Linked DNA regions of Variovorax paradoxus. Each later gene encodes a partner of the first gene's protein in a complex. Links are inferred from orthologs where the notes say so. Each region holds a gene or a part of one and is shown on either strand. Other genes may lie near its edges.

What was found.
Region 2: the proteins of xseA (region 1) and xseB are in contact, whole or in part, in a cryo-EM structure (PDB 8TXR), measured with the Escherichia coli proteins. The link is inferred for Variovorax paradoxus from one-to-one orthologs.

The regions. Positions count from the first base shown.
Region 1 is NZ_CP102931.1:2,769,217-2,776,039, reverse strand. Bases 2,455-5,441 are described here. They hold xseA (exodeoxyribonuclease VII large subunit), read right to left. Parts: upstream 4,612-5,441; coding sequence 3,298-4,611; downstream 2,455-3,297. Other genes in these bases: NWF24_RS13040 (MotA/TolQ/ExbB proton channel family protein), read left to right, coding at 4,925-5,441; NWF24_RS13050 (superoxide dismutase), read right to left, coding at 2,667-3,248; NWF24_RS13055 (DUF192 domain-containing protein), read left to right, coding at 2,455-2,597. Also shown: icd (NADP-dependent isocitrate dehydrogenase), read right to left, coding at 1-1,129; NWF24_RS13065 (cell envelope biogenesis protein TolA), read left to right, coding at 1,348-1,686; NWF24_RS13060 (hypothetical protein), read left to right, coding at 1,839-2,039; more of NWF24_RS13055, read left to right, coding at 2,139-2,454; more of NWF24_RS13040, read left to right, coding at 5,442-5,557; NWF24_RS13035 (ExbD/TolR family protein), read left to right, coding at 5,569-5,994; lpxK (tetraacyldisaccharide 4'-kinase), read left to right, coding at 5,995-6,823. UniProt on the Escherichia coli protein: Bidirectionally degrades single-stranded DNA into large acid-insoluble oligonucleotides, which are then degraded further into small acid-soluble oligonucleotides.
Region 2 is NZ_CP102931.1:4,843,326-4,849,988, forward strand. Bases 2,196-5,022 are described here. They hold xseB (exodeoxyribonuclease VII small subunit), read right to left. Parts: upstream 3,829-5,022; coding sequence 3,562-3,828; downstream 2,196-3,561. Other genes in these bases: dxs (1-deoxy-D-xylulose-5-phosphate synthase), read right to left, coding at 2,196-2,624; NWF24_RS22920 (polyprenyl synthetase family protein), read right to left, coding at 2,645-3,565; NWF24_RS22930 (aromatic ring-hydroxylating oxygenase subunit alpha), read left to right, coding at 4,055-5,022. Outside these bases: NWF24_RS22910 (TRAP transporter substrate-binding protein), read right to left, coding at 1-656; more of dxs, read right to left, coding at 768-2,195; more of NWF24_RS22930, read left to right, coding at 5,023-5,197; NWF24_RS22935 (DMT family transporter), read left to right, coding at 5,256-6,188; NWF24_RS22940 (sulfurtransferase), read left to right, coding at 6,228-6,663. UniProt on the Escherichia coli protein: Bidirectionally degrades single-stranded DNA into large acid-insoluble oligonucleotides, which are then degraded further into small acid-soluble oligonucleotides.

The DNA.
Region 1 (6,823 bases):
CGGCAGCGTCCTTCCAGCCCATGTGGCGCAGCATCATTTCGGCCGAGAGGATCTCGGAGCCTGGGTTCACGTAGTCTTTGCCGGCGTACTTGGGTGCCGTGCCATGGGTGGCTTCGAACATGGCGACGGTGTCGCTCAGGTTCGCGCCCGGGGCGATGCCGATGCCACCGACCTGCGCAGCCAGCGCGTCGGACACGTAGTCGCCGTTGAGATTGAGCGTGGCAATCACGCTGTACTCGGCGGGACGCAGCAGGATCTGCTGGAGGAACGCATCGGCGATGCTGTCCTTGACGGTGATTTCCTTGCCCGTCTTCGGGTTCTTGAACTTCATCCACGGGCCACCGTCGATCAGTTCGGCACCGAATTCCTTGGCAGCGAGGCCGTAACCCCAATCACGGAAGCCACCTTCGGTGAACTTCATGATGTTGCCCTTGTGCACCAAGGTGACGCTGGGCTTGTCGTTGTCGATGGCGTACTGGAATGCCTTGCGCACGAGGCGCTCGGTGCCTTCCCTCGACACAGGCTTGACGCCGATGCCCGAGGTGTTGGGGAAACGGATCTTCTTGACACCCATCTCGTCCTGCAGGAACTTGATGAGCTTCTTGGCCTTGTCGCTTTCGGCTTCGAACTCGATGCCCGCGTAGATGTCTTCCGAGTTCTCGCGGAAGATCACCATGTTGGTCTTGTGCGGCTCGCGCACTGGGCTCGGCACGCCTTCGAAGTACTGGATGGGGCGCAGGCAAACGTAAAGGTCGAGTTCCTGACGCAGCGCGACGTTCAGCGAGCGGATGCCACCGCCGACGGGCGTGGTCAGAGGGCCCTTGATGGAGACCACGTAGTCGCGCACAGCGTGCAGGGTTTCCTCGGGGAGCCAGACGTCGGGGCCGTAGACCTTGGTCGACTTTTCGCCGGCATAGACCTCCATCCAGTGGATCTTCTTCTTGCCGCCGTAGGCCTTGGCCACCGCTGCGTCCACCACCTTCAGCATCACTGGCGTGATGTCCAGGCCGGTCCCGTCGCCTTCGATGAAAGGAATGATCGGTTGGTCAGGCACATTCAGCGAGTTGTCGGCGTTGACCGTGATCTTCTGACCTTCAGTCGGGACTTTGATGTGCTGATAACTGGTCATGAGGGGGAATGGCTCCGGGATTGACGTAATTTTGACGACTGTCAGCGAATTCAGACACGGGGTGGATTCGCTGTACAGCCCGCGAACAAATCGCTGTACATTTTAGACGCAACCCATCAGCAAGCGTTTGTCAACCGGCGAGCCAATGGGCTCGTTAGTGGCTGACCTTCTGCTCGCCGGGAGGCGTTTCCAACCAATTCTCGATAGAGGAATCATCAATGAGCAAAATTCTCGCAGTCATGATCGCTGGCCTGTTCGCCGCTGGCGCTTACGCCCAAAACCCGGCCGGTACGACGCCTGAGCAAGGTAACGCCACCAACAGCAAGTCGCAGCAACGTGCCGAAGCCAAGAAGGCTGCCAAGCCCGCTGGCCAAGTCAAGGCTGCCGCTGGCGACGAAGCCAAGACGCCCGAAGGCGGCGCCATCGGTGCCGACAAGGCTGCTGCCTCTGGCGAGAAACGCGCAAGCACCCGCGACCAGCGTCGTCGCAACAAGGACGGCAGCGTGAAGCGCAAGTCGACCCAAGGCGGCACGCCTGACATGGCAGGTGCCAAGTAAGTCGGCCCAGCCCAGAAAAGAGCGCTCTTCGGAGCGCTTTTTTTTCGCCTGCCGCAAGCGTTCTGTTGTCAACCGCAGGAATCGGCCTCCGTTGAATGTCTACCTTCCGCAGGGAGGGCAATCCAAATCAACGAATTTCAAAGGATATGTTCATGAACAAGCTGCTCGCAGCCCTGGTCGCCGGTCTCTTCGCTGCCGGTGCTTTCGCTCAACAAGCCGAACCCACCACCGCTGCTCCCGCAGCCGCTCCCAAGACCGCCAAGCACGCGCCTGCCAAGAAGCACGCTGCGGCCAAGAAACACAAGGTCAGCCACGTGGCCAAGGCCCACACAGCCGCTGCCAAGAAGGTGTAAGCTTTCGCGCTCACCGGCAATGCCCGCATCAGCGGGCATTTTTATTGGCGTTTTTTTGATTTAGGCCGGGCCCTGACCCCGCCCTGAAAGAGTTGCCCGATGTTCCAGCGTCTAGCCGCCCTGCTCCTCGCGTCCGCGTCCTTCATGATGCCTGCGCACGCCCAGCAGCAACCCCAGACCGACCTGCCGCGTACGCAGTTGTCGGTCGGCCTGTACAAGATCGATGCGCAGATTGCGCAAACACCCCTGCAACGCGAAATCGGCCTGATGTTCCGCAAGGAAATGCCGCAGGCTGAAGGAATGATCTTCGTGTTCGAGCAGCCTGCCACTCAGTGCTTCTGGATGCGCAACACGATCCTTCCGCTGACCGCCGCCTTCGTGGCCGACGACGGCCGCATCGTCAACTTGGTCGACATGCAACCCATGACCGAGAACTCGCACTGCTCTCTGGAGCCCGTGCGCTACGTCCTCGAAATGAACCAGGGCTGGTTTGCCAAGAAGAACATCAAGAAGGGCGCAAAGCTCGGCGGCGAACTGTTCGCAGCCACCAAACGCTGAGTTTTTGCCGCCTGAAGCCCGCAAAAAAGCCGACCCTTGAGTCGGCTTTTTTGATGGGGAAACCCGGGCTCAGCCGAAGTTCTTGGCGACAAAGTCCCAGTTCACCAGCTTGGCCAGGAAGGTCTCGACGAACTTCGGGCGCAGGTTGCGGTAGTCGATGTAGTAGGCGTGTTCCCAGACGTCTACCGTCAGCAGCGCGCTGTCTGCAGTGGTCAGCGGCGTGCCGGCGGCGCCGGTGTTCACGATATCCACGGAGCCGTCGGCCTTCTTCACCAGCCAGGTCCAGCCCGAGCCGAAGTTGCCCACGGCCGACTTCACGAAGGCTTCCTTGAAGGCGTCGTAGCTGCCCCACTTGGCTTCGATGGCCTTGGCCAGCGCGCCAGTGGGAGCGCCGCCGCCCTGGGGCTTCATGCAGTTCCAGAAGAAGGTGTGGTTCCAGATTTGCGCGGCGTTGTTGTAGATGCCGCCGCTGGACTTCTTGATGATCTCTTCAAGCGTCAGCGACTCGAACTCAGTGCCCTTTTGCAGGTTGTTGAGGTTCACCACGTAGGCGTTGTGGTGCTTGCCGTAGTGGTACTCGAGGGTTTCCTTCGAATACTCGGGTGCCAGCGCGTCGAGGGCGTACGGCAGGGGTGGGAGCACATGTTCCATGGTTTTTTCTCGTGGGTTGGTTGTGGGAATCAGGGATTCTAGGAAGTAATTATTGAGGTAGCGTCGGACGCGTTCCCGTCGCGTCGCCCGGCGTGACGGTCAGGTCGACTTCGCCATCGGCGAGCCGTGCCTTGACGGCGTCGCCCGGCGCCAGTTGCGTTGCGCTGACGATCGCATGACCTTCTGTATCGGTCAGCCACGCATAGCCACGCTGCAAGACCAGTGCCGGATCGAGCAGCCGCATGCGCAAGGCCACGCGTTCCAGGCGCTCACGACGCTGCACCAGTGCACGCCCCAGCTTCAGGGGAAAGTCCGCAGCGATTGACCGGGGCACCTGCGACAGGCGCTCCCGCCTCGACAGCACCGCATACCGAAGGCGCTGCACATGGTGCGCCAGGCGCAGTTGCTGGCGCGTCACAAGGTTCGAGGGTCGACCGAGGCGCCCCGCCGCCTGGTCGACGCGCTGTCCAAGGGCATCAAGGCGCCCGCCCAGCGCATCGCCGAGACGCTCGTCGAGCAGATCGAGCGCACCGAGCCACATGTCGCGCGGCGCACTCACCAATTCTGCCGCGGCGGTTGGCGTGGGCGCGCGCAGATCGGCGCAGAAGTCGGCGATGGTGAAGTCGGTTTCGTGCCCCACACCACTGATCAGCGGCACCGGGCTCTGCACGATGGTGCGCGCCAGGGTCTCATCGTTGAAGGCCCAGAGGTCTTCGATGGAGCCACCGCCACGCACCAGCAGGATCACATCGACGGCGGGTGCAAAGTCATAGAGCGATTGCAGCGCCCGCATCAGTTCGGCCGGCGCATTGGCTCCTTGCACTGCCGCGGGTGCAAGTACGACCGGAATGTGTGGAACGCGTCTTCGTAGCGCCGTCACAACGTCGTGCAAGGCCGCCGCGCCCAGCGACGTGACGACGCCGACCGCGCGCGGCATGGCCGGTAGCGCCCGCTTGCGCGCCGGATCGAAGAGTCCCTCGGCTTCCAGGCGTGCCTTGCGTTGCATGAACTGCTCGAACAAGGCGCCCTGCCCGGCTCGCCGCAAACTCTCTACAACCAGTTGAAGATCGCCGCGTGGCTCGTACACCGCAAGACGCCCGCGCACCTCGACCTGATCGCCATCGCGAGGCGAAAAGTCGAGCAAACCGGCTGCCCGCCGGAACATCGCGCAGCGCAGCTGGCCGGACTCGTCCTTGAGCGCGAAGTAACAATGTCCACTTGACGCGCGCGAAAAACCCGAGATCTCGCCGCGCACGGTCACCGGATTGAAGCGCGCATCGAGCGCGTCGGCCACCGCATGGCACAGCGCGCCCACTGCCCAGACACGCGGCCCGGGCGCGGAATTCGATTCACGCAAGTTCACAAAATGCACGCTCGGCCAAATGCCACTCTTCCACAACGGGCCGCACGCCCCTCGTCATCAGACCCCGGTGCGGGGCAGGCGCACGGTTTCTCGTGCAAGCCATTGATTTCATTGAAAAAAGTGCTGCTCAAAATTCAGTCGATCTAGCGGAAAGGCCGCCCCATGCGGGTCCGGATGAGTTGCGCAGCAGGTTAATCACAAAGTTATCCACAGAATCTGTGCGTCCTTGCCGACACAAAAACAAGGCGCGTGCCGATGGTGGGCTCAGTGGATAATCGCCGCGCATTTGCAGTCTACGGGCCGGAGGATTTTCTTGTTTTCCATCATAGTTGCCGCGGGTTGGCCAATCTGGCCCTTGCTCGCTTGTTCAGTCATTGCGCTCGCGCTGGTTATAGAACGTTTCACGAGTCTCAAGACCGTGAGGGTACTGCCGCCGAAGCTGCTCGACGAAACCATCACCGTGTCGCACGGCGCCATTCCCGGCCCGGACATCGTGACCAAACTTGAACGCAACTCGATGCTCGGCCAGGTGCTGGCCGCAGGCCTGCGAGCGTTGAACGCCAATCCGCGCTGCACCGAAGACGACCTGCGCGCCGCCATGGAGGCCTCCGGCCGCACCGTGGCGCACAAGCTCGAGCGCTACCTGCCTGCCTTGGCTACCATCGCGTCGGCAGCCCCGCTGCTGGGGCTGCTGGGCACGGTGATCGGCATGATCGAGATCTTCGGCTCGCAGTCGCCGGGCAGCGGCGCTGTCGGCTCGGGCAACCCTGCGCAACTGGCGCACGGCATCTCGATCGCGCTCTACAACACGGCCTTCGGCCTGATCGTCGCCATTCCGACGCTGATCTTCTGGCGCTATTTCCGCAGCCGGGTCGACGAATACCTGCTGAATCTCGAACTCTCAGGCGAGCGTTTTGCCCGCCACCTGAACGCCCTGCGCAAATGACCCGCGCCCGCATGCAGTTCCGCCACGGCGCGCGCGACGAGCCGGAGATCAACCTGATCCCGTTCATCGACGTGCTGCTGGTGATCCTGATCTTCCTGATGCTGTCGACCACCTACAGCAAGTTCACCGAGATGCAGCTGCGGCTGCCAACGGCGGACGTCGATGCGCAGCGCGACTACCCGAAGGAAGTGATCGTGGCGGTGTCGGCCGACGGCCGCTACTCGATCAACAAGACCCCGGTGGCCGACCGCAGCGTTGAGACCGTGACGGCCGCCCTCGCCGCCGCGGCCACGGGCGGCAAGGACAGCGTGGTGATCATCAGCGCCGACGCGACCAGCCCGCACCAGGCGGTGGTGACGGTGATGGAGGCCGCGCGCCGCGCCGGCCTGATGCAGATCACCTTCGCCGCACAGTCGACGGCGCAAGCCGGGCACTGAGTGCCTTCCGACGGCAGCAGCGGCAGCACGGGTTCGCCGTCGGCCTCGCGGCTGCAGAACGCCTGGTTGAGCCGCGGCCCTCTGGCTTGCCTGCTGTGGCCGCTGTCGCTCATCTACGCTGCGCTTTTCGCCGCGCGTGGGTGGCTCTATCGCGTGGGATGGCTGCGGACCGAGCGTGTGCGCGTCCCGGTGATCGTGGTTGGCAACGTGATTGCGGGCGGAGCCGGCAAGACGCCGGTCGTGATGGCCGTTGTCCGGCATCTGCAAGAGCGGGGATTTCGGGTCGGCGTGGTGTCGCGCGGCTACGGCCGCCGCACCGATGACTGCCGCGAAGTGCTCAGCGACAGCGATCCGCAAGATGTGGGAGACGAACCCGCGCTGATTCACCATGCCACGAAGGCGCCGGTGTTCGTGGCACGCCAGCGCATCGATGCCGCGCGCACCTTGCTCGAGCGGCATCCGGCCACGCAGGTCATCGTGAGCGACGATGGTCTGCAACACTTGGCGCTTGCGCGCGACATCGAGATCTGCGTGTTCGACGACCGGGGCACCGGCAATGGCTGGCAACTGCCCGCAGGTCCGTTGCGCGAAACCTGGCCACGCCGCTGCGATCTGGTGCTGCACAGCGGGGCACGGCCGGCCTTTGCCGGGGGCCATACGGCCACCCGGGCTCTCGCGCACGATGCGTTGGGCAGTGACGGGAAGCGCGTGCCATTGGCTGCCCTTGCGGGCCAGCCCGTGACAGCACTGGCGGCCATCGCACGGCCCGAGGCCTTCTTCGACATGCTGCGCGCGCGCGGCCTGACGCTCGCCAACACCATCGCCCTGC
Region 2 (6,663 bases), 2.1 Mb from region 1 along the record:
TCGTCATACGGGCCGACCCATTCGAGGCCGTCCAGCGTGCCCTTTTCGAGCGCCGGGTACAGGTCGGCACCGGGAATCGATTGCGGGATCACGCCGAAGGGCTCGAGCACCTTGCCCGCGAACGGGTTGGTGCGGAACTTCAGGCCCTTCAGGTCGGCGACCGACTTGATTTCCTTGCGGAACCAGCCGCCCATCTGCGCGCCGGTGTTGCCGCCCGGCAGGTTGATGATGTTGTACTTGGCATAGAACGCGCGCATCAGCTTCAGGCCGTTGCCTTCGTACATCCAGGCGTTCTGCTGGCGGGTGTTCATGCCGAAGGGCACTGCGCAGCCCAGGCAGAAGGTCGGGTCCTTGCCGTAGAAGTAGTACGGGGCCGTGTGGGCCATTTCGACCGAGGCGTTCTGCACGCCGTCGACCACGCCGAACGCGGGCATCAGCTCGCCGCCGGCATGCACGGAAATCTGGAACTTGCCGCCCGTCATGTCGCTGACGCTCTTCGAGAACACCTCGGCGGTGCCGAAGATGGTGTCCAGCGACTTGGGAAAACTCGACGCCAGGCGCCAGCGAACGGTGGCTTGGGCGTGAACCGCGGGTGCGATGCCGGCAGCCAGAACGCCCGCGATGCCGGCGTTTTTGATGAGGGAACGACGATCCATTGATAGCTCTCCGAGTTCTTGGAAAAACAAAACGCGGCTTGTGACCGCGTTGGGGACTTTTGTCTAAGTCCGGACGATTGTAAAAACGCGCTTACAGCCGCCGGCAGGGGTTTACCCTGCGCTCGAAACGAAGCGCTCGCGGATCGATGCCTCGATGCCGATCGCGTCCAGTCCGATCGACGCCAGCAGCTTGGCCGGATCGCCGTGTTCGATGAAGCGATCGGGCAAGCCGAGTTGCAGCACCGGCTTCTGCACGTTGGCGGCTTGCAGTGCTTCGAGCACCGCACTGCCCGCGCCGCCCATGATGGCGCCCTCTTCCAGCGTGACGATGGCATCGTGCGTGCCCGCGACCTTCAGCAGCAACTCGACGTCGATCGGCTTGGCCCAGCGCATGTTGACCACCGTGGCGTCGAGCGACTCGGCGGCGGTGAGCGCGGGGTACAGCAGCGTGCCGAAGGCGAGGATGGCGATGCGCTTGCCTTCGCGGCGGATCTCGCCCTTGCCGAAGGGCAAGGATTCGAGCGTGAGGTGCGGCGTGACACCCGCGCCCGCGCCGCGCGGATAGCGCACGGCCACCGGGTGGTTCTGCTCGTAGGCGCTCGACAGCAGCTCGCGGCACTCGCGTTCGTCGGCCGGGCAGGCGATGCTCATGTTCGGAATGCAGCGCAGGAACGGAATGTCGTACGCACCCGCGTGCGTCGCGCCGTCGGCACCCACGAGGCCCGCGCGGTCGAGCGCGAACACCACCGGCAGGTTCTGGATCGCCACGTCGTGGATCAGCTGGTCGTACGCGCGCTGCAGGAAGGTCGAGTAGATCGCGACCACCGGCTTCAGCCCCTCGCAGGCCAGGCCGGCCGCGAAGGTCACGGCGTGCTGCTCGGCGATGCCGACGTCGTAGTAGCGATCGGGAAAGCGCTTCTCGAATTCAACGAGGCCCGAGCCTTCGCGCATCGCGGGCGTGATGCCCACGAGGCGGCCGTCGTGCGCGGCGGTGTCGCACAGCCACTGGCCGAACACCTGCGTGAAGGTCTGCTTGGCAACCGCGGCGGACTTGACCAACCCCACCTGCGGATCGAACTTGCCAGGGCCGTGATAGGCCACAGGGTCGGCCTCGGCCAGCTTGTAGCCCTGCCCCTTCTTCGTGACCACGTGCAGGAACTGCGGGCCTTCGAGGTGCTTGAGATTCTCGAGCGTGGGCACCAGCGAGTCGATGTCGTGGCCGTCGATCGGGCCCACGTAGTTGAAGCCGAACTGCTCGAACAGCGTGGCCGGCACGACCATGCCCTTGGCATGCTGCTCCAGGCGCTTGGCCAGCTCGAACAGCGGCGGCGCGTTGCGCAGCATGCTCTTGCCGACGTTCTTGGCGGCGGCGTAGAAGTTGCCGCTCATCAGCTGCGCGAGGTAGCGGTTGAGCGCGCCCACCGGCGGGCTGATCGACATGTCGTTGTCGTTCAGGATCACGAGCAGCTTGCAGTCGCACACGCCCGCGTTGTTCAGCGCCTCGAAGGCCATGCCAGCCGTGAGCGCGCCGTCGCCGATGATGGCCACGGTGTGGCGGTCTTCGCCCTTCTGCTTGGCGGCCATGGCCATGCCGAGCGCGGCCGAGATGCTGGTCGACGAATGGGCCGTGCCAAAGGTGTCGTACTCGCTCTCGCTGCGTTGCGGAAAGCCCGAGATGCCGCCGATCTGCCGCAGCGTGGGCATGCGCTCGCGCCGGCCCGTGAGGATCTTGTGCGGGTAGGTCTGGTGGCCCACGTCCCACACCAGTCGGTCGTGCGGCGTGTTGAACACATGGTGCAGCGCGACCGTGAGTTCGACCGTGCCGAGATTGGAGCTCAGGTGGCCGCCGGTGCGCGAGACGTTGTCGAGCACGCTGGCGCGCACCTCATCGGACAGCTGGCGCAGCTGGGCCCGGTCGTATTTGCGGATCGGCGAGGGGTCGTGAAGTGTGGGAAGCAGCGGAGCCATGTGGGGGTTGTTCTTTTCTCTCAGCGGTCGCGGTCGACCACCATGTGGGCCAGCGCGCGCAGGGCTGCGGTATCCGCCAGGCCGCTCTTTTCGAGGGCGGCGAGCGCATCGGCCAGCAGCTGGCGGGCCTGGGCGCGCGCGCCGTCGAGGCCGAGCAGCGACACATAGGTGGGCTTGTCGGCCGCGGCGTCCTTGCCGGCGGTCTTGCCCAGGGTCTGCGAATCGGCCGTGACGTCGAGGATGTCGTCGACCACCTGGAACGCGAGGCCGATGGCCGCGCCGTAGTCGCGCAGCGCGGCCAATGCCGCAGGAGTGACCGAACCGCAGGCGGCGCCCATCTCGACGCTGCCCTGCAGCAGCGCGCCAGTCTTCAGGCGGTGCATTTCGCGCAGCTGCGTTTCGTCAAGCGCAATGCCGACGCTGGCCAGGTCGATGGCCTGGCCGCCGGCCATGCCCTGGCTGCCCGCAGCGCGCGCGAGCAGGCGGCACAGCAGGGCCTGGGTGGCAGCGGGAATCTCGTCGCCAGCGGGCGTGAGCAGCTCGAAGGCCAGGGCCTGCAGCGCGTCTCCGGCCAGCAGGGCATCGGCCTCGCCGAATTTCACGTGAACGGTGGGCTTGCCGCGGCGCAGCACGTCGTTGTCCATGCACGGCAGGTCGTCGTGCACCAGCGAATAGGCGTGAATCAGTTCCGTAGCGCAGGCCGCACGCAGGGCGGCGGCGCGGTTGCCGCCGACGGCCTCGCTGGCGGCCAGCACCAGCAGGGGCCGCAGGCGCTTGCCGCCGTCGAGCACGGCATAGCGCATGGCGTCGCCCAGCAGCACGGGGGCGTCGACGCCGACCCAGCGCGACAGCGCCGCTTCGACATTCGCCAGGTGGGGGTCGCTCCAGCCGGCTAGCGTGCGGGCGTCCCAATGGCTGGATTTCAGCGCGGCGGCGCTCATTCAGGCGTCCAGACCTTCAGGCTGCCCGAATCGAGCACCTTGATCTGGTCTTCGACCGCCTGCAGCTTGTCGCGGCAGAAGGCGAGCAGCGCCGCGCCGCGCTGGTAGCTGACTAGCAGCTGGTCGAGGGGCAACTGGCCCGATTCGAGTTCCGCCACCAGTTGCTCCAGTTCCTGGAGCCCGGCTTCGTAACTGGCAGGCAGCGGGCCCGTATCGGGCGTTGCCGCCGGGCTGGACGAGGAAGGGGGGGGCACCTTGGGCATGCAAGCGAAACGTGGGTGAAATCGGGCATTTTAGGACTGGGATCGAAACAACTGGCGACCGCCGCCGGCCTGGGTGAAAAGCCGGGGGCACAAAAATGCCCCCCGGGTACAATGCGAACTTCTCTCGTTGACGACGTCAACACCCTCTCCGGGCCGCCGACTCTTCCTGGCGGCGCCTTCCGTTCTTTTCTTTTTTCTCCCTGTGGGGAGCTTGGTCAGGTCCTCCATGTCTGATTTAAGTCTTCAACTGCAGCAGGCCGCGAGCCAACTTCCAGTTTCCGCGTATTTCGACGAGGCGCTCTACGCCCGCGAAATGCAAAACCTTTTCGCGCGAGGGCCCCGCTACGTCGGCCATCGCCTGGCCGTGCCCGAAATGGGCGACTTCCACACCCTGCCGCAGGAGCATCAGGGCCGTGCGCTGGTCCATACGCCCAAGGGCGTAGAGCTGATTTCCAACGTCTGCCGCCACCGCCAGGCCCTGATCCTCCAGGGACGGGGCCAGCTCGACAACCAGGCCGGCGGCAACATCGTGTGCCCGCTGCACCGCTGGACCTATGCCGCGAGCGATTCGCGCACCACCGGCACGCTGATCGGCGCCCCGCATTTCGAGCAGGACCCCTGCCTGAACCTGCACAACTACCCGCTCACCGAGTGGAACGGCCTTCTTTTCGAGAAGAACGCAGACGGCTCGGGCCCCGACGTGGCGGCCGACATGGCCGGCCTCGGCCCGCAGGCCGACCTGGATTTCAGCGGCTACGCGCTCGACCGCGTCGAGCTGCACGAGTGCAACTACAACTGGAAGACCTTCATCGAGGTCTACCTCGAGGACTACCACGTCGGCCCGTTCCACCCGGGCCTGGGCAGCTTCGTCACCTGCGACGACCTGCGCTGGGAGTTCAAGCCCCACTATTCGGTGCAAACGGTAGGCGTGGCCAACCGCCTGGGCCGCGCGGGCAGCCCGGTCTACCAGAAGTGGCAGGAGCAGCTGCTCAAGTACCGCGACGGCAAGCCGCCGAAGTACGGCGCCATCTGGCTCACTTACTACCCGCACGTGATGGTCGAGTGGTATCCGCACGTGCTCACGGTGTCGACCCTGCACCCGGTGAGCCCGACGAAGACGCTCAACATGGTCGAGTTCTTCTACCCCGAGGAAATCGTCGCCTTCGAGCGCGAGTTCGTCGAGGCCCAGCAGGCCGCCTACATGGAAACCTGCGTGGAAGACGACGAGATCGCCGAGCGCATGGACGCCGGACGCCGCGCGCTGATGCTGCGCGGCGACAACGAGACCGGCCCCTACCAGAGCCCGATGGAAGACGGCATGCAGCAGTTCCACGAGTGGTACAAGGCCGCGATGCAGAAACCAGCCTGAAACCGGCCCGCCCCGCACTCGCCGGGGCACTCTTTTTCCTTACCTTAGAGTCGAAACGATGCAAGCGCTGTGGATGGTGCTGGGGGCCTTTTTGTTCGCCACGATGAGCGTGGTCGTGAAAGTCGCCTCGGAGTGGTTCAACAGCGGTGAGATGGTGCTGGGCCGCGGCCTCATCGGCATCGTGTTCCTCTGGCTGCTGGCCCGCAATCGCGGCGTCTCGCTGGCCACCCGATACCCCGGCATGCACGCCTGGCGCAGCACCATCGGCGTGCTGTCGCTGGGCGCCTGGTTCTATGCCATCGCCCACCTGCCGCTGGCCACGGCCGTCACCCTCAACTACATGAGCAGCGTGTGGGTCGCGGCCTTCCTGGTCGGCGGCTCGCTGCTGGCCTGGGTGCCGGTGCCCGGGCGAGACGGCCGCGTGGAGCGCCCGCCGCTGCAGGGCACGATGGTGCTGACCGTGCTCGCCGGCTTCGTGGGCGTGGTGCTGATGCTCAAGCCCAGCGTCAACGGCAGCGAGGGTTTCGCGGGCATGCTGGGCCTGCTGTCGGGCCTTACGGCCGCGTTTGCCTACATGCAGGTGATGGCGCTGTCGCGCATCGGCGAACCCGAGCTGCGCACGGTGTTCTATTTCGCGGTCGGCTCGGCCGTGGCCGGAGCCTTCGCCACGGCGGCCACCGGGTTTTCGGACCATGGCTCATGGACCTGGCAGCATGCGATGTGGCTGCTGCCGATCGGATTGCTGGCCGCCCTCGGACAACTCTGCATGACCCGCGCCTACGCCACCGCCAAGACCCAGGCCGGCACACTGGTGGTGGCCAACCTGCAGTATTCGGGCATCGTGTTCGCGGCGTTCTACAGCGTGGTGCTGTTCAACGACCGTATCGATGCCACCGGCTGGGCCGGCATGGCCCTTATCATCGCCAGCGGCATTGCTGCAACCGTGTTGCGACAACGGGCGGTGCCCAAGGCGCCGGCCGAGGAACACTGACTCTTTCTGCATTGACCTGACCAGAGAAGGACACACACCATGTACACCACCCTCATCAGCGTCGAACAACTCCACAAGCTGCAATCGACGGACACGCCTCTCATGGTGTTCGACTGCACCTTCGACCTCATGAAGCCCGAGAGCGGCGCGCAGCAATACGCGGCCGCGCACATTCCGGGCGCGCTGTACGCCAACCTCGACACCGACCTCAGCGCAAAGCACGGTGCCCCCGGCGCGCACGGCGAGGTGGTCGTGGCGCAGGAAGACGGCCTGCCCGCCTCGGGCGGACGCCATCCGCTGCCCAGCCGCGAGAAGTTCGCGGGCTGGCTCTGCAGCATCGGCTTCGCCAACAACATGCAGGCCGTGGTGTACGACCGCAACGGCGCCAACTACTGCGGCCGCCTGTGGTGGATGCTCAAGTGGATGGGCCACGACGCCGTGGCCGTACTCGACGGCGGCCTGCAGGCCTGGCAGG